Regions from separate parts of the Sporosarcina sp. Y352 genome, predicted to be linked through region 2. Evidence: riboswitches for the same ligand, from Rfam matches in the RefSeq annotation. Region 2 holds a riboswitch; each other region holds the start of a gene.

The links. A riboswitch is a leader RNA that binds a small molecule or an ion and turns the genes downstream of it on or off. The one in region 2 is predicted to bind thiamine pyrophosphate.
Positions count from the first base shown of each region.
Region 1: linked by a shared signal. The riboswitch ahead of tenA (thiaminase II) and the one ahead of thiT (energy-coupled thiamine transporter ThiT) in region 2 are both predicted to bind thiamine pyrophosphate.
Region 3: linked by a shared signal. The riboswitch ahead of AC1TO6_RS10255 (thiamine phosphate synthase) and the one ahead of thiT (energy-coupled thiamine transporter ThiT) in region 2 are both predicted to bind thiamine pyrophosphate.
Region 4: linked by a shared signal. The riboswitch ahead of AC1TO6_RS02560 (acetylornithine deacetylase) and the one ahead of thiT (energy-coupled thiamine transporter ThiT) in region 2 are both predicted to bind thiamine pyrophosphate.

Region 1 is NZ_JBXCJE010000001.1:308,526-314,357, reverse strand. Features, by position in the region: gene AC1TO6_RS01650 (ABC transporter substrate-binding protein) at 1-837, opposite strand, end outside; gene AC1TO6_RS01645 (ABC transporter permease) at 834-1,574, opposite strand; gene AC1TO6_RS01640 (ABC transporter ATP-binding protein) at 1,571-2,320, opposite strand; gene tenA (thiaminase II) at 2,307-2,999, opposite strand; TPP riboswitch at 3,107-3,210, opposite strand; gene AC1TO6_RS01630 (exonuclease SbcCD subunit D) at 3,359-4,519, shown strand; gene AC1TO6_RS01625 (AAA family ATPase) at 4,516-5,832, shown strand, end outside.
Region 2 is NZ_JBXCJE010000014.1:35,681-41,512, reverse strand. Features, by position in the region: gene AC1TO6_RS18025 (amidase family protein) at 1-1,311, shown strand, start outside; gene AC1TO6_RS18020 (DEAD/DEAH box helicase) at 1,389-2,531, shown strand; gene map (type I methionyl aminopeptidase) at 2,595-3,341, opposite strand; gene AC1TO6_RS18010 (hypothetical protein) at 3,448-3,564, opposite strand; gene AC1TO6_RS18005 (magnetosome magnetite crystal formation protein family) at 3,629-3,970, opposite strand; TPP riboswitch at 4,078-4,180, shown strand; gene thiT (energy-coupled thiamine transporter ThiT) at 4,263-4,820, shown strand; gene AC1TO6_RS17995 (tryptophan-rich sensory protein) at 4,859-5,590, opposite strand; gene AC1TO6_RS17990 (M3 family oligoendopeptidase) at 5,752-5,832, shown strand, end outside.
Region 3 is NZ_JBXCJE010000005.1:101,085-106,916, forward strand. Features, by position in the region: gene AC1TO6_RS10230 (LLM class flavin-dependent oxidoreductase) at 1-320, opposite strand, end outside; gene AC1TO6_RS10235 (DUF896 domain-containing protein) at 317-556, opposite strand; gene AC1TO6_RS10240 (RrF2 family transcriptional regulator) at 581-1,063, opposite strand; gene AC1TO6_RS10245 (phosphoribosylaminoimidazolesuccinocarboxamide synthase) at 1,210-1,893, opposite strand; gene AC1TO6_RS10250 (YebC/PmpR family DNA-binding transcriptional regulator) at 2,212-2,931, shown strand; TPP riboswitch at 3,005-3,113, shown strand; gene AC1TO6_RS10255 (thiamine phosphate synthase) at 3,526-4,128, shown strand; gene thiO (glycine oxidase ThiO) at 4,112-5,212, shown strand; gene thiS (sulfur carrier protein ThiS) at 5,175-5,381, shown strand; gene AC1TO6_RS10270 (thiazole synthase) at 5,378-5,832, shown strand, end outside.
Region 4 is NZ_JBXCJE010000001.1:486,328-492,159, reverse strand. Features, by position in the region: gene AC1TO6_RS02575 (ferritin) at 431-940, opposite strand; gene AC1TO6_RS02570 (PH domain-containing protein) at 1,209-1,586, shown strand; gene AC1TO6_RS02565 (NADP-dependent oxidoreductase) at 1,712-2,740, opposite strand; TPP riboswitch at 3,369-3,471, shown strand; gene AC1TO6_RS02560 (acetylornithine deacetylase) at 3,679-4,956, shown strand; gene AC1TO6_RS02555 (LLM class flavin-dependent oxidoreductase) at 5,074-5,832, opposite strand, start outside.

The sequences.
Region 1 (5,832 bases), on a different contig from region 2:
TAGAATTGACAGAGATTCTTTTTCAACCTCTTCTACGAGTGGGAAATTGGCTGTATCCTGATTTTTCAATAGAATCGATAGTGCTGCTTCAGGATCTTTTTCAATATCATCAAACGCTCTTGCAGAAGCTCGCCAAAATGCTTCAATGTTCTTCTGATCTTTCTTCCATGTATCATCACTCGTTACGACAACAAGCTCATAAAACGAGGGTACGCCGTAATCTGTAGGATCAATCACCCCAGTTGGGTAACCTTCAAATTCGAGCAGGGGTACTTCATGATTGATGTATGCACCAATTACAGCTTCTGCACTTTTCGAAACGAGTGATGAATTCAATTCAAATCCTACGTCTACCATTTTCGTTTTATTATAATCGGCTCCGTCCGCTTCCATCATTGTTTGGAGAATGGCTTCGTTCAGTGGAATCCCTGTATAACCAATTGTCTTCCCCTCTAAATCTTTAGGTGTTTTAATCCCGGTTTCTTTTAGAAATGCGACATGATTAAGCGGAGATCGGACTAGGGCTCCGACCGATTTAACATCTATGTTCTGCTCGGATTTTGCGATAATGACATCCGGTTGATAGGTGATTCCCAGAGTTACTTTACTAGCGGCTGCAAGATTAATGGGATCTGTTGGATTTGCAGGAAATTGAATATCAACTACAATTCCTTCTTCTTTAAAATAGCCTTTTTCCTGTGCGACATACAAGAAACTGTGAACCGCATTTGGATACCAGTCGAGCATGATGCTTACTTTATTGTCTTTTTCTGCATTACAAGCGCTCAGCAGTAAAATAAGTGCGATGCATGATAGGGATAATATGATTTTCCTCAATTTTTAGTCCTCCATTTTAACAGTCGATTTTCAATGAATGTGATTCCCATGAAAAATGTAATTCCAACGAAGGTCAGTACAAGAATAGGTGCAAATACAGCTGCACCATCGAACTGCGTCATCATTCGGCGACTAAAGTATCCAAGACCAGCCTGCGCCCCGAGCCATTCCCCGATTGCTGCGCCAATCACACTCAGTGTAACGGCAATCTTCAATCCTGAAAAGAAGTGGGGTAGGGCAGTGGGAACAGAATATTTCAAGAAAATATCCTGTTTTTTTGCGCCCATTGTTAAAAAAAGCTCGCGCATTTCTTTACTTCCAGAAGATAGCCCGTCGTATGTATTTACAGTAATCGGGAAAAAGGTGATGAGTACTGTAACTGCGACTTTACTCCAAATTGTGTATCCGAACCAGAGTACAAAAATAGGTGCAAGTGCAATAATAGGAATCATTTGTGAAGATATTAAAATCGGATAGAGCGCTTTTCGAACTCTGGGACTGGAAGACATCCAAACGGCGATTGCAACTCCTGAAATAATTGAAATGACTAGTCCGATGATAATTGTTAGCAAAGTCATCGGTAAGTGCTTTAACAACAGTATTTCTTTTAGCTCCCAAAAACGGATTAAAATTTGAATAGGAGAAGGCAAGATGAATGGTTTATCGTAAAGTCTTGCACCTAGCTCCCAGATGCTACCGAATAATACAATGATCAGAAGGGGGGTAATGTTTTTCATTGCATTACCTCCCTACGTAGCGTATTTAGCAATTGTTCCTTTAGCTCAAGCAAATCCGTTCGATGTAAATCACTTCTTGTTCTAGGCCTTTCAAGTGGAACTCTGATTTCTTCGAATGAAGTCACCGGCTCATTTCTTAACAGGAAAATACGGTCTGATAAAAATAGCGCTTCTTCAACGTCATGTGTAATGAATAACACAGTAGATTGATGTATCTTCCATTGATCAATTAGCCACTCTTGCATTGATAACTTAGTTATCGCATCTAATGCAGAAAATGGTTCATCCAGCAGGAGAAGGGAATTTCCGGAAAGGACAGCGCGCAAAAAAGCGACTCGCTGTTTCATCCCGCCAGAAAGTTCTGCCGGATATTTTTTTTCTGTACCGCCAAGACCGAACTCCTTTAATAACGGTAATACCTGATTGCTTGCAGACTGCTGTTTCATCCCTTTTAGTTCAAGTGGGAGACATGCATTTTCTAAAATCGTGCGCCAAGGCAGAAGTAAATCCTGCTGCGGCATATAACCGACGCTACCAAGGCGGCGGTTGTTTTGAACCCCATCGAGTGAAATGGTGCCAGAAGTAGGTTCATCTAATCCTGTTACAAGTCGGAAGATGGTACTTTTACCGGAACCACTAACCCCGATTATTGAAATGAATTCACCGGGTAGTACATTAAATGATAGATTTTCCAGTATGTTGTTGCTTGAATGATAAGCGAATGATACATTGTCAAACGATAACATTGGAGTTTTCAACCTCGGGCCACATCTGTTTCGTATTGGCACTATCCCAAAACATATATTCATAGCGAGTTGTATTAAGGAAGATTTCTTCGAGCTTTAATAGTTCATGTTCAGGTTTTCCTTCTGCAGATTTATTCATCAAATCGATACACCAGATTGCGAGGTCGCCGAAATCTTCGGACGAATACATGCGTATCCAATCACCGTATAACGGATGTTCAGCTGCACCTGGAATCGCATTTAGCTCTTTACCTATTTCCCAGTAACTCCACGCGCATGGAAGAAGTGCAGCCATAACTTCGGCGACAGTACCGTTTTGGCTGACATGTAACATGTAGTGCGTATAGGCAAGCACGATAGGAGAGGGCTTTGCATTTTCTAGTTCATGTTCAGAAATACCGAACCGGAGCGCATAACTACGATGTAGTGCCATTTCTGTATTCAGTGTGCCATCAAGTAGCGTAGCGAACTTGCCCATTGTTTCCAAGTCGTCGGCTTTTACAGCACCAATTGCAAAAACTTTTGCATAATCAATCAAATATAAATAATCTTGTACCATGTAGAATCTAAATTTATCGGGGTCTAGGGTACCATTGCCAATCCCTTGAACGAACGGATGGCTGTGATTCTGTCTCCAAATTGGTGTTATTTTTTCCAGTAAGCGGTCAGTAAACTTCATCTCTCCAACACTCCCTAAAATTGATAGCCAACCAAAAAACCCACTCCTTGAAAAAGAAGTGGGTTGTAGACTGTCAATTGTATCTGCAAAAACAGACTGGCAGAAATATTGTGTCAGCACCTCTTCCTTACGCTGGTATTAACCAGTTCAAGTTATAAGGGTCAAGACACATGCCTCTCTCAGCTCTGTTAGAGCACCCCTAGCGGTGGATCTTATGAAATTGGATTCATCTCTAATATAAGCATAGAAAAATTGGGAGGTCAACCTTAATTTTGGAATTGAAAAAAGGAATGCATGTTTCATTTTTCTCGGTTTGTCCTGTAAAGTAGTAGAAAAGATCATTGAAAGGGGAAATGACAGTGAAGTTTTTCCATACTGCAGACTGGCATTTAGGTAAGCTTGTTCAAGGCATTTACATGACAGACGGACAACGGTATGTTCTTGACCAATTTATAGAGGCAATCATAGAGGAGAAGCCCGATGCGGTCGTCATCGCAGGGGATTTGTATGACCGGGCAGTACCGCCAACAGAAGCCATTGCGTTGCTCGATGAAGTGCTCGAACGAATCACCATAGAACTAGGGACGCCGGTCCTCGCTATTAGCGGTAACCATGATAGTCCTGGGCGTCTCCATTTTGGCAGCGGATTGATGCGAGCAAACGGTTATCATATAGCCGGTCAACTGACGAAAGTTATTGTGCCGGTCGTTTTGACGGATGAATTCGGCGAAGTCCATTTTCACCTGGTTCCATTTGCAGATCCTTCCGTCGTGAAACATATACATGGAGATGAAACGATTGCGAATCATAATGACGCGATGAAAAAAGTGATAGAAGGGATTCGCTCCCAGATGTCAAATAGTGCGCGACACGTTTTTGTTGGACATGCGTTTGTAACACCTCATGGAGAAAGCGAAGACAACACAAGTGATTCGGAACGGCCACTCGCGATTGGCGGTGCGGAATACGTATCGGCACATCTTTTTGAACCGTTCCATTACACGGCACTTGGTCATTTGCATCAGGCGCATTATGTATTGAATGAGTCAGTCCGTTTTGCAGGTTCGCCGATGAAATATTCGATTTCAGAAGAACATCATAAAAAAGGTTTTTTCATTGTCGATATGGACGCTGATGGACACACCATTATTGAAAAACGTGAGTTGAAACCGGAACATGATATGCGGACGGTCGAAGGTACGATGGAAGATATCTTATTGCATCCTATAAGTGAGGATTATGTTTTCGTGAAATTGCTGGATGAAACGCCGGTTTTATTTCCAATGGAAAAAGTTCGTTCGGTCTATCCGAATGCGATGCATGTTGAGCGTAAAATGGTCAAGCCGACTGCGAATAGAGTGGACGAACAACAGAGGACGGAACATGGTAAACACGATGATTTAGCATTATTTAAAGCATTTTACGAAGAAATGAAAGGCGAGGCGGCAGATGCGGAAACGGAAGAAATGTTTGCGCAAGTTCTCCATGAAGTTATGCAGAAGGAGGCGACGGGACTTTGAGACCTATTCAATTGACGATGACAGCGTTCGGTCCGTATAAAGGGATGGAAACAGTCGATTTTAGGGAATTGAAAGACAATCGGCTATTCGTCATTTCAGGCGCGACCGGGGCTGGGAAAACGACGATATTCGATGGAATTTGTTTTGCATTGTACGGCCAGGCGAGTGGAGAAGACCGGACGGATATCCGGGCGATGCGAAGCGACTTTGCTGACGATACAGTCCAGACAGCCGTCGAGCTGACATTTGAGATACATAACAAGAAGTACCGTATCATGCGTCAAATCCCTTATCTGAAAAAAGGAAACAAGTCCGAAACGACTGCGCGCAGCGAGTTTTATGAACTTACGGTAAACGGGGAAGTACCGCTGGTCGATAGGCAAATCGTTTCTGAAATCAACAAAAAGGCGGAAGAACTGATTGGTTTCACACAGGCGCAATTCAGTCAGATTGTTATGTTGCCTCAAGGAGAGTTCCGGAAATTTCTGACATCTGATACAGAAAACAAAGAAACAATTATGCGTAAAATATTCAAGACGGATCAGTACCGTGAAATTGTGGAGCAGTTGAAAGGGCAGAAAGACGGTGCACAGGCGACGCTTACCAAAGAAATGCAATTAAGCGAAGGGCATATTGGTCAAATAACATCCTTACTGCCGGAACGGGAATCCTCAGTTTTTACTGTCTTGGCAAATGAATATTATAACGTGAACCAAGTCGTACTAGGATTGGAAGAGGAACTCACATTTTATCAAGAAAATACAGTTATCGTTAAAAAAAGCTATGATGACGCCTATTTGAAGCATACAAAAATGCAAGAAATGTATCACGCTGCGAAAAGCATGAATGAACGCTTCGTTGAACTGCAGCAAAAAGAGTCGAATTTAAACGGGTTAATAGAACAATTGCCAATTATGGAGCGTAAAGAGCAACAGATAGTCAATGCGGAACGGGCTGTTTCCATTGGTGAAATCGAGATGCAGTTTCTCTCATTGAAAGCGGAAGCTGTAACCAAATCAAATGAATTTCAGATAGCCAAGCAAGCAGTGCAGGTTGCAGCAGAAAAGATGGAAGATGCTAAACACCAATTTCATGTTGAAGAAGGAAGAAAAGTGCAACGTGAAAAACTGGCTGAAAACTTGACTCGATTAAATGACTATCTTCCGGCAGTTGCAAGTTTAGCGGCTAAAGAAGAGGCTTTAGATGTACTGAAAAAAGAAAACATTCGTTTAGAAAAAGAGCTCGCTGCATTGGTTGGGAAAACAGAAGAAGAAAATGGTAAGCTTGACAGTTTGAAACTAGAAATCGATAAC
Region 2 (5,832 bases):
AATAGAAATATAAATGCAGTACTGGAATTGAACTTGGAAGCTGTTCAGATTGCAAGGGCACTTGATGTAGAAAGGCTTGAAATAGGACCGCGATCACTTCTCCACGGCATTCCGGTTCTTTTGAAAGACAATATGGGAACAAAGGATAGAATGCATACAAGTTGTGGATCTCTTGCATTCAAAGATTTCTATGCCGCTGATGATGCATTTTTAGTGAAGAAATTACGTGCGGCGGGAGCGGTTATTTTAGGAAAGACGAATATGACAGAATGGGCGAATTTTATGTCTGACCGGATGACGAATGGTTGGAGCTCGCGTGGGGGACAAGTGAATAATCCCTATGGTTTATTCGATGTCGGGGGATCGAGTTCGGGTGCAGGTGCAGCTATTGCGGCGAATATGGGGGCTGTGGCAATCGGCACGGAGACAACAGGGTCAATCCTCAACCCATCAGCCCAGAACTCGCTTGTCGGTCTCAAACCAACTGTTGGTGCGATTAGCCGAACTGGGGTGATACCACTATCCAATACGCAAGATACACCAGGACCAATGGCGAGGACTGTAAGAGACGTGGCTATTACATTTAGTCTGCTAATCGGTTCAGACCAGGAAGACTCTGCAACTGCTGGCGCATCCAGTTTAGACGAAGTCGATTGGATGTCTATCCTCGATACCAGTGCGCTAGAAGGTGTCCGACTTGGCGTTGCCCGCTCAATCTTTGAACGGGAAGCATCGACAGAACGTTTGTCTTTATTTGACATGGCACTCAGTAAACTTGAAGAAGCAGGCGCTGTGATAATCGATGCTATCGACTTGGGTACAATGGAAAATGACCTTGGCTACAACGTACTTCTATACGAGTTTAAGGCATCACTGAACGCTTATCTGGGAGGAACACCAGTGACAAACTCGATTCGCACATTGGCAGACATCATCCGTTTCAACAATGAACACGCAGATGAGACATTGAAGTACGGTCAAGTAATGTTGGAGAAGGTTGAGCGGACAAGCGGGACACTAACGGAACGTGCTTATATCGAGGCGCTTCTTCGTAATCGTCATCTAGCGGGTGACATTGCACTTGGAAAAGTGCTTGAAGAGCACGATATTCAAGCGCTGGTTTTTCCGCAAGATCATGGATGCAGTTTCGGAGCGGCAGCAGGCTTTCCGTCCATTACGGTCCCTGCGGATTATACAGAAGTAGGCGAGCCATTCGGTTTAACATTTTCGGGTAAAGCATTTACTGAACCGGAGCTTATAGGTTTTGCTTATGCATTCGAACAGCGTGTCAATGCAAGACGAAAACCTTAAACAGTTTTGTCAGAAATAGAGTCTCCAAGGGCGTATTATGATAAACTGAAGAGATTAGAGTGAAAGTAGGGATAATGATGTCCTTCTTAGAGAATTTTGACGATATGATCAAAGAAAAATGGAAATTTGAATATGAAATGCCTATCCAGGAAAAAATGATTCCAGAAATGATTGCAGGCAAAGATATCGTGGCAGAATCACCGACTGGTTCGGGTAAGACACTTGCATTTGTACTACCGCTTCTACAATTGGTCGATGGCGATAAAAAACAGACACAGGCATTGATTATTACACCTTCTCAGGAGCTGTCGATGCAAATCGTCAACGTTATCAGAGAATGGGTGACAGGGACAGGTATTACTGTGACACAATTAATTGGCGGGGCTAATATGCAGCGTCAGATTGAACAGTTGAAGAAAAAACCGACAATCGTTGTTGGAACACCCGGTCGTTTGGCTGAACTCATTAAAGTGAAAAAATTAAAGATGCACGATATCCGTCACATCGTACTCGATGAAGGCGACCAGCTGCTAGCGCGTGATCATCGCGTTATCGTTAAAAGTATGATTGAGGCGGCAAATCCGGAAAGACAAGTTGTTGCCGTATCTGCAACAATAACAGATGAAATTGAAATTGTTGCTAGCAAGTTTATGAATAATCCAATTCGCATCCAAGTTGGCCCGGAAGAAATGCCGAAGTCAGGTACCGTCGTCCATTCATTTGTTAAGACAGATGCACGGGACAAAACGGATGTATTGCGTGGAATTTCTTATTTGAAGGGAATTCGTGCTCTTGCATTTATTAACAATGTGGATCAGCTTCGCATGAAAGAAATGAAGCTCAAGTATAACGAAGCACCAATAGCAGTCCTTCATTCAGAAATGACAAAATTTGAGAGACAGCAAACATTGGAAAGTTTCCGTAAAGGTGAATTACAGATTTTAATAGCAACAGATTTGGCTGCACGAGGACTGGACATCGATGGGTTGACGCATGTTATCCATGTAGATGTGCCTCACACAGTTGAACAGTACTTGCACCGCTCTGGTAGAACAGGACGTGCAGGCGGAGATGGAGAAGTATTGACGCTATTATCATATGCGGAAGAACGTGATTACCGCAAGCTGACAAAAGGTATTAAAACGGTTCAAAAAGTATGGTATAAAGGCCACCTTGCAGAAGGTAATTCGAAAACTATTGGACTTCCCAAAAAGAAATGAAAAAAAGGCTGTCCCCGTCAACCCAACTACATTGGATTGACGGGGAACAGCCCTTTTTTGTTATTAGAGTTGTGTCAGTATAATTGGTTCACCTTTTGTAACGATAATCGTATGCTCGATTTGTGCAACGAGCGACTTGTCAGGTGTGATGAAGGTCCATCCATCCCCAGACTCGATGATATGCTCTGCTTTTTCAGAGATAAAGGGCTCAACCGCTAGAACCATTCCTTCTTTCAGAAGTGTCTTATCCCAAGCATCATAATAGTTGAGCACGTGGGATGGTTCTTCGTGCAATGCTTTCCCGATGCCGTGGCCAGTCAAGTTCTTGATGACCTTCAAGCCGTGTTCTTTTGCTTCGCGTTCAACCGCTTTTCCAATTTGATTTAAACTGGAACCGGCTTTGACCTTCGTCATTGCACGCTCAAATGCACTTTTAGCTACATCACATAGCTGCTGTTTCTTTTCATCAGGCGTACCGACGACAAAAGAAATACCAGTATCAGCGAAGTATCCATTATATGAACCGGAGACATCGATGTTAACGAGATCTCCATCTTCTATAACGCGGGAACCTGGCATGCCATGCGCAACTTCACTGTTGACGCTAATGCATGTATTTCCAGGGAAGTCATATTCTGCAATCGGTCCTGAAATTGCGCCTTTCTCTTTGAAGAGACGTCCGCCTATGTCATCAATTTCTTTTGTTGTTTTACCGGGGATTGTCGCTTCTTTCATCACGTCTCTGATTTCGGCTACAATTTTGCCGATTTTTTTTAAAGCTTCAATTTCCTCTACCGTTTTTGCAATCATTATTTCCAAGTCCTTTCTACCGTGCATTCTTTTCTATATCATACTATATCATAATGAACGGAACAAAAAAGTCTACAAACCATAAAAATGTTTGTAGACCATCTTATTATCTTCTCGGTTTTATTGTACCTGTTGTTTTTTTGCTTGACATGGCTTTTTTCACAATCGGGTAGATAATGGGCGCAAATTTCATAGCGGTTTTCAAAAGTTTTCCAATCTTCATAAATAATCACTCCTAGTAAAAGCATATATTTATCATTTTCCCGAAATAGAGGTTTAGTAAACATTCATCTCAATACCTTAACACCTTGAAAAACATTCCATACTAGAATGGCCATAAGCAGTAGTCCATAGATAAGCATGAATAAGAATGGCGTAAGTTGCCAAAATCCGAAGTTTGTGCTCGGCATTCCATTGATACTTTCCGTAAAGGAAAACATTGAAAAAGAAAATATGACAATTGTAGCAATAAGGAGGATGACAGGAACAAGGTGTGAAACTAAGGAACGTTTTGCATGGGATTTCACTTCTCGATCATCTGTAACCAAATAAACAATGACGGGAAGAAGCAAAGGGGAGAAGAAGACACTAAAATAGCATAGAGCAGCTAATAGTTTACTGTTTGTCATGTAGATTCCTCCGTTCAACTTTTACTATATAGGAAAATCACTATGTCTGTTAATCATCTTGCTTATAGGATTACCCTCCTATACAATGAAATAGACATTTGAATAACTTTAACCACAAGGGGTGCCTGTTTTGGCTGAGATTGGACATGAAGTTCTGACCCTTAGAACCTGTAAGATTATTCTTGCGTAGGAATGTGGATGGAAACTGACATATTTGATGTCCCATTCTATCCGGGATGTCTTTTTTTATGCCCACATCCTGCGCTACAACTAGGTAGGAGGAGAGTTTGAGATGGATAGGAAAAGGCTTCAATTATTACTTGAGGTTGCTATTTTAGGAGCAATTTCTTTTGTTCTAGATAAAATCGGATTTTCAATGCCTCAAGGCGGATCGGTTACGTTGTCAATGCTACCGGTAGTTGTTATGGCATTCCGCTGGGGAATTGCAGGCGGTATGCTCACAGGTTTTGTAAGTGGACTGCTGCAGTTGGTAACAGGGGGCTATGTATTAAACCCTGTTCAGGCGGCGCTCGATTATTTCGTGGCTTATGCCGTTGTGGGTTTGGCAGGCGTAACACTAGCCTGGCTGTTAAGTAGTAAAACAAAAGGTAAGAATGGTTCAGTGGTTGCCGCAATCGTCGTTGGGACAATCATAGGGGGGCTTCTACGATACCTGATTCACTTCATCGGTGGAATTGTTTTCTTTGCTTCCTATGCGCCTGAAGGACAGCCTGTCTGGTTATATTCTCTTGTTTATAACGCTTCCTATATGATCCCTGCAATTATATTGACGGCAATCGTTGCGTCCATATTATTTACTACAGCACCCCGGCTACTTGAGCCTAAATAAGAAACCGCCGTCCTTCCTTATGGAAGAATGGCGGTTTCTTATTTGGTTGCAAACGATTTTCTTTTGATGACCAGGAGGCCGATAATGGCGGCTGCAAGAAACAGAGCTGCGGTAGTAACAAATAACTCATTTACACCATTTTTTACAGCGATACCGATAAATGCCCAAACAAAGACGAGAGCTAGAGAAATATCTGCATAATAGTATAGGTAATGAAGAGCAATTGCAGTAGCAATGGTCAAGTAAATGACGGTCCATAATGGGGTACTTAATCCCAATCCACTCCACTCATGCAAAGTAAGGACATAACTGATATTTGTAATTGCTGCGACAAAAGTCCATCCAAGATAGACTGCAATTGGAACCCTACCGAAAAAGGAATTATCTTTTTTGGAGTAGGTAAAATAAATGGACAATAGCGCTAACAGAAGTCCTAATATGATAACAATCGTCCATTCAAAATAACCGAAATGCCAAAGTAGAATCCAAGCGATATTAAAAAGACAGCTGATTACAAAAAAAACTGCTCTACGGTTGAACAATGCATGTTCAACGTTTGCCTTATTCCGTATGAAGCCATATAACCAGAAAGCCATTAGCATATATATAACTGCCCATATTGAAAAGACATAATCAGCTGGTGTAAATAATACCGGTAAACTATTTGAGATTTCACCAGTTGTTTTTCCATTGATAGGTAATATATTTGCAGTTGCGTTGACAACAATAACTGCAATGAGTGAAAGTACCATGAGTAGTATTCTAAACATATTTAAATCCCCCTACTGAATAGTATACAGAGGAAAGCTGTACCCTGCGAAGGAAAGTATGAACCTTCCGTCACAATTGCATAATTTCGCATACCGAAGATTCATGTTATAATTAAATGGTGTTTTTAGAAGATTTAGAATGAAGTGAAGGGGGAATTAATATGGCGCTTAAAAAATATTCGGAAGTCTGGGATCTTGACGTTTTCTTCAAAGGTGGAAGTGAATCAAACGAATTGCGGACA
Region 3 (5,832 bases), on a different contig from region 2:
CGACCGACACCAAAGTCAATCCTTCCTGGTGAAAGAGCACTTAGTGTTTTATATACTTCAGCGAGTTTCAACGGTGAGTAATGCATCATCATCACACCGCCTGTACCGATACGAATTTTTTTCGTTTTAGCGGCCAAATGAGCTGCCGTTACTTCAGGTGCTGAGCTTGCAAATGCTTTTGTACCGTGGTGTTCTGCCATCCACATACGGTGATAGCCTAATTCATCTCCCAAGATTGCCAGCTCTTCTGCATTTTTCAAAGCACCAGGCGCAGTATTACCGCTCGTTATAGGAGCTTGATCGAGTATGCTTAATCTCATATCTTTATCGTCCCTTCTCCATCTCTTTTTCTTTGTTGACGAATCTTTTCAGGTGTAACGTCCTCTCCAAGTGGATCGATTACAGTAATGCCCGAAACGGTGTTGAGAACTTGACCACGAATTTCTCGCAAATAGTCTTGTTGCAATACTATTTGTTCGACCATTTCAGCGTTTGTCAAACCTTCTTCGCGTTGTTTTTTAGCTAGCTCATTAATGCGATTTAAACCTTTAATCATTTTTTCTCCCTCTTTTCCTTGCTCTTACAAGACCATTTTTTCGCGAATCAATTCTTGTAGTGAATCCACGTTCTGTTGAAAGCGCTCTGTCTGAATTCCCTCTGACAGGGATGCGATTGTTTCACGCTTCAGTACAGATTTCCAAACCGATTCAGCCTCTTCCATTAAATCCGTTAACAAACAGCATCTATCTTCTTTTTCCAAATCAAGCATGTCGTCAAGGATACCGCTCGCAGAATACAAGGATTGCTGCCCTTCAATAGCTAAATAAATATCATATACTCGAATCTCTTCAGGCTTTTTCTTTAATTTGAAACCGCCTTTTACACCCGGCACGGAGGTAATCAAGTCTGCACTGACCAGTTTTCTCAACATTTTCTGAAAATACGTTGGTGAGGTTCCCAGTTGCTGACTAATCGCTTCTCCTGGTAGGACTGCCCTATCCGGCAGCATATTTAACATCAGAATCGCATAAACAGATTGCTCAACGCCAGTTTTCATTTGCATAAAGTTCGCCTCTTTTATTATCTAATGTAGATATATATTGTCCTCTTTATCAAACTTTATCTTACAGTACTCATAAAGTACACTTATTTGATTTCACAAAAAAACCGCTGACAGCCCATTTCCATGGAGTTGTCAGCGATTTTCATTTACGCGAGTATGAGTTTTTCTAGATCCATCGGTGTGATATAAATACCATCCTTGTAGACACGCATATTGCCGCCTGAAATTTCGTCGATCAGCATGATGTTGCCTGTTTCACTGTCGCGTCCGAATTCAAGTTTAATGTCGTACAGATCCAGATCTTTCACTGCAAGTTCAGCTTTGACTACGTCTGAAATTTCTTTCGTCAATGCCTCAAGTGTAATATATTCCTCCGCTGTCAATAATCCAAGTTGCGCGAGTGCATCTTTGTTAATCGGCGGATCGTTACGATCATCATCTTTGAGCGTTACTTCAACGAATGCGTCCAAAGGCTGTCCTTCTTCGCAATACGCGCCGTATCTGCGTAAGAAACTTCCGACTGCACGGTATCTACAAATGACTTCAAGACCTTGTCCGAAAACTTTGGCGGATCTAACCGTCAGAGTCACTTCATCGATATCGGCATCGACGTAATGTGTCGGAATGTCTTTCTCAGCCATTTTCTCAAAAAAGAATTTGGTCATGCGCAGCCCGGATTGACCCGCACCTTCAATCGTCAACCCAACTGTGTTAGCGCCCGGATCAAAAACTCCGTCTTCTCCAGTAACATCATCTTTAAATTTCAGCAGGACATTGCTGCCATCCAATTCGTATACATCTTTGGTTTTCCCTTTATAAATAAGTTTCATGTCCACGTTTCCTTCCATAAGAAAATGTAGTTCCATCATTAGTATAAGTCACTTTTACAATAAGAAACAATAATTTTTTTATTATCGTGAGATAGGTCATGGTTTCATCCCACCAAACGCCTCGTGCTATAGACTTGGATGCACTTTTGCTAGCCTAATCGTGGATACTGTTCGACGGTTTATGGTAACTGATCGACTGCCTGCAAAGTTTCTTCCCCATACAGCCCACTTTTTAAAATTCCCACTCGTCTATATATCCCTATTTGTTGTATACTTATTCTAGTAATTCAATGCACATTCGAAAGTGAGTGGAACTTTATGGGTCGTAAATGGAATAATATCAAAGAGAAGAAAGCGTCAAGAGATGCAGATACAAGCCGTATTTACGCGAAGTTCGGGCGTGAAATCTATGTAGTGGCTAAGCAAGGCGAGCCTGACCCAGAATTGAATCAAGCGCTTAAATTTGTAGTAGAACGCGCGAAAACATATAGTGTCCCAAAGGCGATTATTGACCGCGCGATTGAAAAAGCTAAAGGCGGTTCAGAAGAAAACTTTGACGAACTTCGTTATGAAGGGTTCGGACCGAATGGTTCAATGGTTATTGTTGACACACTGACAAACAACGTCAATCGCACCGCATCGGAAGTGCGTGCTGCTTTCGGTAAAAATGGCGGAAACATGGGCGTTAGCGGGTCAGTTGCCTATATGTTCGAAGCGACAGCCGTTATCGGACTTGAAGGTAAATCGGCGGATGACATTCTCGAACTGTTAATGGATGCCGATGTCGAAGTGCGTGATATCTTGGATGAGGATGAATCCGTCATTATATATGCAGCTCCCGACCAATTCCATGCTGTTCAGGAAGCTCTTAAAAGTGCCGGTATTACAGAGTTTACCGTTGCGGAAATAACAATGCTTGCACAAAATGATTTGACACTTTCACCAGAAGCACTAGTACAATTCGAAAAAATGATTGATACATTGGATGATTTAGAAGATGTTCAACAAGTACATCACAACGTCCACTTAGACGACTAATTTTAATTATTCGCTCTTTCATTCCTTCAAGTGTCATGCTATGCTACTCTTAGATTGACAATTTCATAACATATTCGACCATTAGGGGAATCCTTTTAAAGGACTGAGAAACGAGTTCCACTCCGCTACCCTTATCACCTGAACGGGTTTGTACCTGCGTAGGGAAGTGGCGTGTCTTCTTTTCAGTGCATTCAAATGCCAATGACAGACCACTTTCCATACCAGGAAAGTGGTTTTTTTGTATTCAGAAAAGCGCAAGGCGCCGTTTAGTCCCGACAGGCATAAGTCAATCCAGCGACGTGGCGCTCTTTGTGGATGCGAATCGCTAATCCAGGCTCAGGGCCAGAGGCATCCCCAGAGCGCCAAGCGTTATAAAATGTACACTCTGAATTAAATCTCTCTCAATAATGGACACTCCAGTGAAGGCGCGGCAAAGGGGTAGCCGAAGCCGTGAGCCTGGATGCGAAGCGCTTATCCAGGCTCACGGCCAGAGGCATCCCCAGAGCGCCAAGCGATATATAATCCGTACTCCAAAGCGAATTAAATGGGATTCTTTATTGCACTCGTATATATCTTTCGAAAAGGAGGAATTTGATGAAAGTGATCGCCGTAACAAATGACCGGATGGATAATACGCAATTGGTCAATACACTATTAAAAATCGAATCGGCTATCGACGCTGTCATCTTACGTGAAAAGTCAAAATCGGATTCGGAAGTGATTGATTTGATTCAACAATTAACATTCAATGGATTCGACGGCACTAAAATCATCGTCCACAGTTCGATGGAAATCGCTTCGAATATGGGGCTGAAAAAAGTGCAGCTCCCCGGACATATACCACTATCAGCCGCCAAAACTGACTTCCCTGACCTTTCATTCGGCAAATCCGTCCATTCACTGGCGGAAGCAAAAGCCGCATATGAAGCCGGTGCTGATTGGCTATTATATGGTCATTTGTTCAAAACGGGTTCAAAAGAAGGTTTGATTCCGCGCGGAACGATCGAACTTTTTCAAATGACTGCTTCACTTCCGATTCCGGTCTATGCAATCGGCGGTATACAACCGCACCATCTCTCACAATTGAACCAAGGCGGCGTTTCAGGCGTTGCGGTAATGTCGTCGATTTTCGGAAGCGATAATCCCGAAGTTGCAGCAATTGCTTACCTGGAGGCAAGCTATGTCGCAAAGCGTTGATGTAGCGATCATTGGCGGCGGTATTATTGGTTGTAGCATCGCTTATTACTTAGCGAAAGAAGGCTTGTCCGTACACCTTCTCGAACAGAATGAAATTGCACAGGGTACTACCCGAGCGGCGGGAGGTATGCTCGGTGCACACTCTGAATACCTGAATGATATGTTTTATTCATTCGCGCGTGATAGCCAAGCACTGTATAAGAAATTCCTTAGTAATTTTGGCGGTGACATCGGTTATACGACCGGAGGCATTATCCAACTTGCCCGTTCGGATGAAGAACGGATTGCCTTATCCCGCTGGAATGATGCCGCCTATCTCTCAGCCGTGCAAGTTTGCGAACGGATTCCATATGTCGCATCTCCTGCTTTCGGTGCTTACCTATTTGAAGATGATGTCCATGTTCATCCTGAAAAAACTTGTCTCGCATTTTGTGAAGCAGCTAAAAAATTGGGCGTTGTTGTTTCAGAGCATTTCTATGCAGATAGCATCAAAGATTTGCATAACGGCTATCAGATAACTAATGGTTCATCCATGATTACTGCAAAACACGTAGTCATTGCAGGCGGAGCAGCGAGTGCAAGGCTCATTCCCGCACTTCAAATAACTACAGTGAAAGGACAATGCATGCAACTCGATGCGATGGGTATGCAATTGCCTTATACACTTTTCCATAAAGGCTGTTACATTGTGCCCCGCCCGGATGGGACACTTGTCGTCGGGGCGACGATGGAACAAGATGAATTTGATTTACAGACGACGTATGCCGGAAACCTGGCACTAAAAGACATTGCCGAAGGTTTTATACACGGCCTTTCCCGGCTTCCTGTCCTGTCTAGATGGGCAGGCATGCGTCCGAAAACAGTTGATGATTTGCCATATATCGGACAGGTTCCCGGGAAAGAAAATATGTATATTGCGGCAGGTCATTTCAGAAATGGTATTTTATTGGCACCCGCTACGGCCAATATGATTTACGATATGATCGCCGGAAATGAAATAAACACGGAGCGAATGGATGCATTCAATCCGAAAAGGGGGATTTTTCATGGAACGAACAATCGAACTCAACGGCAACCGGTATGAGATTCCGGCAGAGGTTAGAAATATAGAGGAACTGCTACGTCACCTAGAACTTGCGGAACGTATTGTCATCGTCGAACTGAACAGGGACATTCTCGCGAAAGATGCCTATGACTTGCCTATCAACGACCGGGACCAAATTGAAATCATTCACTTTGTAGGAGGAGGATAATTATGCTGACAATCGGTAATAAAACGTTTAACTCAAGACTACTTTTAGGGACAGGAAAATATCCGTCATTTGATGTACAAAAAGAAGCAGTGCGTGTGTCGGAATCGGAAATTCTGACGTTTGCAGTGAGGCGCATGAATATATTTGAACCGTCACAGCCGAATTTCTTGGAGCAACTCGACTTGTCGAAATATACATTGTTGCCAAACACGGCCGGGGCTAAAACAGCAGAAGAAGCTGTACGCATCGCGAAATTAGCGAAAGCGTCGGGACTTTGCGATATGGTGAAAGTTGAAATTATCGGCTGTGACCGGTCTTTGCTACCCGATCCTGTTGAAACGCTACGCGCGACGGAAATGCTGTTGGATGAAGGTTTCATCGTCCTGCCATACACGTCTGATGATGTTGTGCTTGCCCGCAGGTTATGTGAAATGGGCGTCCATGCAATTAT
Region 4 (5,832 bases), on a different contig from region 2:
ATGTAACCTCCTTTTACATGAGAGCGTTTTCAAATTATGTAAAAATTGTTGTTAAACTAGTAAAATGTGAATAGTTTAACAGGAAGCTAAGTCCACATTACCAAATATTCTGTCAACGTACAAGTCATTTTTTCTAAATAATGAATTTTCTGATACATATCTGCAATTAAAAAAATTAAAACTTACCGAATGAAGAGAAATTTGTCGAAATAATTGTTGGAATAATGAATCCAATCGAACTTGAATTTACTTTCTATTTGGTTGCTAACAAGATAAAATACAGGGAGTCAAAGGACTACTATGTAACCTTTCAACATATTGATAGGAGAACGGTGAGGGTTAAGAAACGTAGGCTTATCAAGAAAATCTAAAAAAAATACCCATTATCTTCGTCAAGGAAGATGATGGGTATTTTTAAAAAAGGACTAACTTATTCTCCAGTTTCTGCAGTGAATTTACGTTGCCCAAGTTCTTTTTCATAAATATACAATGCGTTTTTATCTTCTCCGATGCGTTTCAGGTACTCGATATGTGTATCGAAGGCTGCTTCCTCTTCAACTTGCTCGTCCAAGAACCATCTCAAAAATGAAATCGTAGCATGTTCTTTTTCTTCCCAAGCTAGGTCCGTTAATTCATAAAAGTTCTTTGTAACTCCTTTTTCTTGTTGTAAACCTGATTCGAAAGTATCTAATACTGATTCAAATTCAATTTTTGGCTCAGACGTTGCGGAGAATTTTGCATGTAACCCGCGGTCATTCATATAGTTGTAAATCTTCATACCGTGAAAACGTTCTTCTTCGGCTTGTTGAAGATAATAATTGGCAAAGCCACTATAATTAGTGTGTTCACAATAAGCAGCCATTGCCATATAAGATTGTGCAGCGTCGAATTCATTGTTCATTTGCTGATTGAGTGCTTCTGCTAGTCGTTGACTGATCATATCCATCACTCCTTTTAATGTTAGGAAATACCTTCCTTTAGCATAGCCTAATCTATCCTTTCAATCACGTATTTTGATTGAAAAAACGGAATTTTGTTGTATGAGGAATTTTGGTGGAGGAAAGACTAACTTATTGTTGAATCATTGAGCAATGTATAATTGAGAATAAAAGCGAGTGCATGGCACCCCCCGGGAATGGTGGAGGGAAGGTGTACGAACAAATTAAATGTGGACTTATACTGATTAAGGATAAACAGGAGGAATAAAAATGAGTATTTTTGATGGAATAATGGGGAATGCATCTGAAATTGATGTAAGCAAAGTAGAGAAGGAAATGAAGGATTTACTTACACCAACTGAAAAAGTGGAGCATGCATATAAATTAATTAGAGATTTGTTGATATTTACGGATAAGCGTCTAATTCTTGTGGACAAACAGGGCGTCACAGGAAAGAAAAGTGAATATCATTCTATTCCATATAAAAGTGTTGTACATTTCTCAATTGAAACTGCAGGAACGTTTGATCTCGAAGCGGAATTGAAAATCTGGCTATCGGGAAGTTCTGCACCAATTCAAAAGAAATTCAATAAATCCTTGAATGTTTATAAAGTACAAAGCGTGCTAGCAGAATATGTTTTGAAATGAACTAGGTCAGTTTAAGGTGACTAGTTCCTGATTTTGTGCTTGATAAAAAAACTCCTCATGTAGTTGCTTGAGGAATTTTTTTATAGCATATAAGTGTTGCAGGTCAAGCAATTTCAGATGAACTATTAAAGTTTAGCGTATTTAGGATCAGCCACTTTTACAAGTTGCTTACCTAGATTCGTTCCTTTAAATAAACCAAGGAATGCCTCTGGTGTATTTTCAAAACCTTCAACAATTGTTTCTTCATATTTCAATTTACCTTGCAGTAGCCATTTAGCTAAGTCAGTAAACCCTCTTTCAAAATCAGTAGCAAAATCGCCAAGGGTGAAGCCTTGCATCATAGCGCTCGTCTTAATCATAGCCGATTGAATACGTGGTCCAGCATCTTTTCCTTCTGCGTTGTAGGAAGAGATTGATCCGCATAAAGGAATACGGGCATTTCGATTTAGCATAGTAAAAACAGCGTCTGAAATGTCCCCGCCGACATTATCGAAATAGACATCTACTCCGTCAGGAACGGCATTTTTAAGGTCTGTCCAAAAACTTTCTTTTTTATAATTCACAGCCGCATCAAAGCCGAGTACATTCAATAAGTAGTCAATCTTTTCATCTGAACCAGCAATACCTACTACTTTTGCCCCTTTGATTTTCGCGATTTGTCCAACTGCTGAACCAACAGCCCCGGCAGCACCAGAAACGACGACCGTTTCACCTTCTTGAGGTTTTCCGATATCAAGCAATCCAAAATAAGCAGTTAAACCTGTCAAACCGAGAATACCTAAATGTGTTGAAATAGGTGCCAACTTAGGGTCTATTTTGCGAATTTCATTTTCAGTGGCTACGGTATATTCAGCCCAGCTGAGATTTCCAGTAATTACATCACCTTGTTTGAAGGCGTCCGACTGGGATTCAACCACCTCACCCACGACACCCCCAGAAATGACCTTGTTCAATTCAAATGGAGAAATATATGACTTGGCATCTTGCATTCTTCCACGCATGTATGGATCTACAGACAAATAAAGCGTCCGTACTAAAATTTCATTTACTTTTGGTGAGGGAACTGAACTTTTTACAAAGGTAAAGTCTTCTTTGGTAGGCATTCCAGTGGGCCGATTTGCTAGATGAATTTCCTGTTGTATCAATTGTGTCATTGCAATTCCTCCTTTGTAGTTTGCCGAATGAGTTGGCAATAGAAAACCCTAACACTCAGGAGTAACCAAGGTCAATGATTATAGACTGGTGTCTCATCTTCATTGATTTGCTATTTTTCCGAATTGCTATGGTGTTGGCACCGGTGTCATAATCTCAGCAGACACCTGTGGAGGAATCCCAAAATAGTATCCAAAAGTGTTGTAATAATAGTTAACTATAACTATTATGTTATTAATATAAACTAGTGGAGGACTTTAAATAATCCTGAAGAAAAAGCACATACTTTTTTTGGCTTTGACCTTAATAGTGGCTTTACCAACGTCAGCTACTGTTGTATTAGCAACTAACGAGGCGGAAGTTCAAGCTGTTAAACAGAAGAAGTCACGACTGCCGCAAAATTTACGGATATTCCAAATAGCCATTGGGCGAAAAATGAAGTTATGCAACTTGTGGAGATTGCTTCCAAAGCATCGTTTTTATCTAATGAACAGTTAGGATACACAACGAAAATAAAGAACGGATAGCGTAATATTGGATTAACGCAATATCTTCCTGAAGAGGAAGAACGAACGGATGCATTATGAACCTCGTTCTTGGCTTAATCATAAAGAAAACACGAATTGAATAGAAGTCTGCTAGGGGAGCCAATTTGGCTGAGACACATGATGCATGTAAACCCTTCGAACCTGATCTAGTTTATGCTAGCGTAGGGAAGCAACTGAACTCTACATCAAATGAATGTAACTACGTAGAAAACAGCCGCTTTCCGATTATGGAAGGCGGCTGTTTTCTGTTCCATCGCAAATTCAATGAACTAGGGATTTCCCATCATACACGCTTCGGCGCATTCGCTCTGTTAATGCACCGAATTCAATATTGAAATCTATCCAGTACGGATTTACTTTACTAAAAATTAAATAAAGAATGGATGATTGAAATGGAAAATAGTATTAGCAACTTAGTTGATGAACGTCAAGAGGAGTTATTGCAATTACTTGCAGATCTCGTTAGTTTTCCGACAATCAGCCCTCCCGCAAGAAATACAGCCGGGGTGCAGCAGTATATTCAAGAGTTTTTAAAACAAGAAAAATTCGATACAGTCAGTTGGGATGTGTTCCCTGGTGATCCAAACGTGGTAGGCATAAAAAAAGGGACAGATGGAGCTCTGTTTAACAGCTTGCTCATTAATGGTCATATTGATGTTGCGGAAGTTGGGGATGAAACAGAATGGACTGTGCCTGTCTTTGAACTGACAACTAAAGATGGAAATGCATATGGACGAGGAACTTCCGATATGAAAGGTGCAGTGGCAGCGACTTTACTAGCCGTAAAATTATTAAACGAACTAGGTGTGGAACTGAAAGGTGATTTGCAGATTCAGACTGTCATTGGGGAGGAAGCAGGAGAAGCTGGAACACTTTCGTGCATGGAAAAAGGCTATACAGCAGACTTTGCACTCGTCGTCGATAGTAGCGATCGCCAAATTCATGGCCAGGGCGGTGTAATAACCGGCTGGATAACGATTAAAAGTAAGGAAGTTTACCATGATGCAATGAGGATGAGTATGCTTCATGCGGGCGGAAACATTAATGGGGCCAGTGCGATTGAGAAGATGATGAAAGTAATTGCCGGGCTACAAGATTTAGAGCGTCACTGGGCCGTGACAAAAAAATATCCAGGTTTTGCACCTGGTAGCAACACCATCAATCCTGCAGTTATAGAAGGCGGAAGACACGCGGCTTTTGTAGCGGATGAATGCCGGCTTTGGATCACCGTTCACTTTTATCCGAATGAAACCTATCAATCTGTGATAAATGAAATCGAAGAACATTTAAACCATGTAGCAAAAGCTGATCCGTGGTTAAGAGAAAATCCCATTCACTATCGCTGGGGTGGAAAATCGATGATTGAAGAACGCGGGGAAATATTCCCTGCACTTGAAATGAATGAGGGGCATGCGGCCGTTCAACTTCTAGCATACTGTCATGAATACACCGAAAAAAGTCCCGTAATCATCGGCATGTCAAGAACAGTAACAGATGCAGGATGGCTAGGCGAAGCAGGGATTCCCACAGTTATTTATGGTCCTGGGAAGTTGGAAGAGGCCCATAAAGTTGATGAAAAAATAAACATTGGAGAACTAATGGCTTTTACAAAAACGCTTATGATATTTATAAATAAGTGGTGCAATTTAAAAAGAATGGAGAGCAAGTAATCTCCCCATTCATCTAATACTATTATGCTATTATATGTTGCTTAATTAGTAAAGTCATTTCTAATACGTCATCAAATAGTTGGTATGTTTCAAGAGGTAGATGATCAAAGGATAACCTTATCTAGTGGTCTCCCGTCGAACGATTGGAGCTACTTCTGTTGCTAACATTTCAATACTTGCTGCGACTGAAGAAAACGGCAAGCCTCCGATATCCATTTGTGCAATGAAGCGTTGGTGTCCAAATAATTCGTGTTGGTGAAGAATCTTCTCGACTATTTGCTGAGGGCTGCCAACAAATAGTCCGGTTTCGGGACTGGCCATATGGTCGAAATCAGAACGAGAAATTCTCGTACTCATTCCACGTTGTTTGTTCACGTACCCCCAGTAATTTGCATAGTAGGGATAGAAATCGTCTTTTGCTTGTTGTGAAGTCTTTGCTATATACGTGTGTCCAGTTACAGCTATTTTTAAATCCTCTTCAAGATGCCCTGCATCTTTGCCTGCTTGACGATACAAATCAACAAGTGGCTTAAAACGAATTGGGTCGCCGCCAAGTATGGCTAATGCTAAACCAGTTCCAAGTTTGCCTGCTCGTATTGCACTTTCAGGTGTGCCACCGACACCAACCCAAATCGGCAGTTTATCTTGAACAGGCCGGGGGGCAATCATAGAATTAGTTAGAGGCGAACGGAATGACCCATTCCAACTGACGATTTCATTGGCATTCAATTGTTGGAGAAGTCGAATGTTTTCATCGAAGAGCTCGTCATAATTGTTTAAGTCATGGCCGAATAACGGAAAGGATTCTACGAATGCACCACGACCTGTAATAATCTCAGCACGGCCATTCGAAATCAAATCCAGAGTTGCAAAATC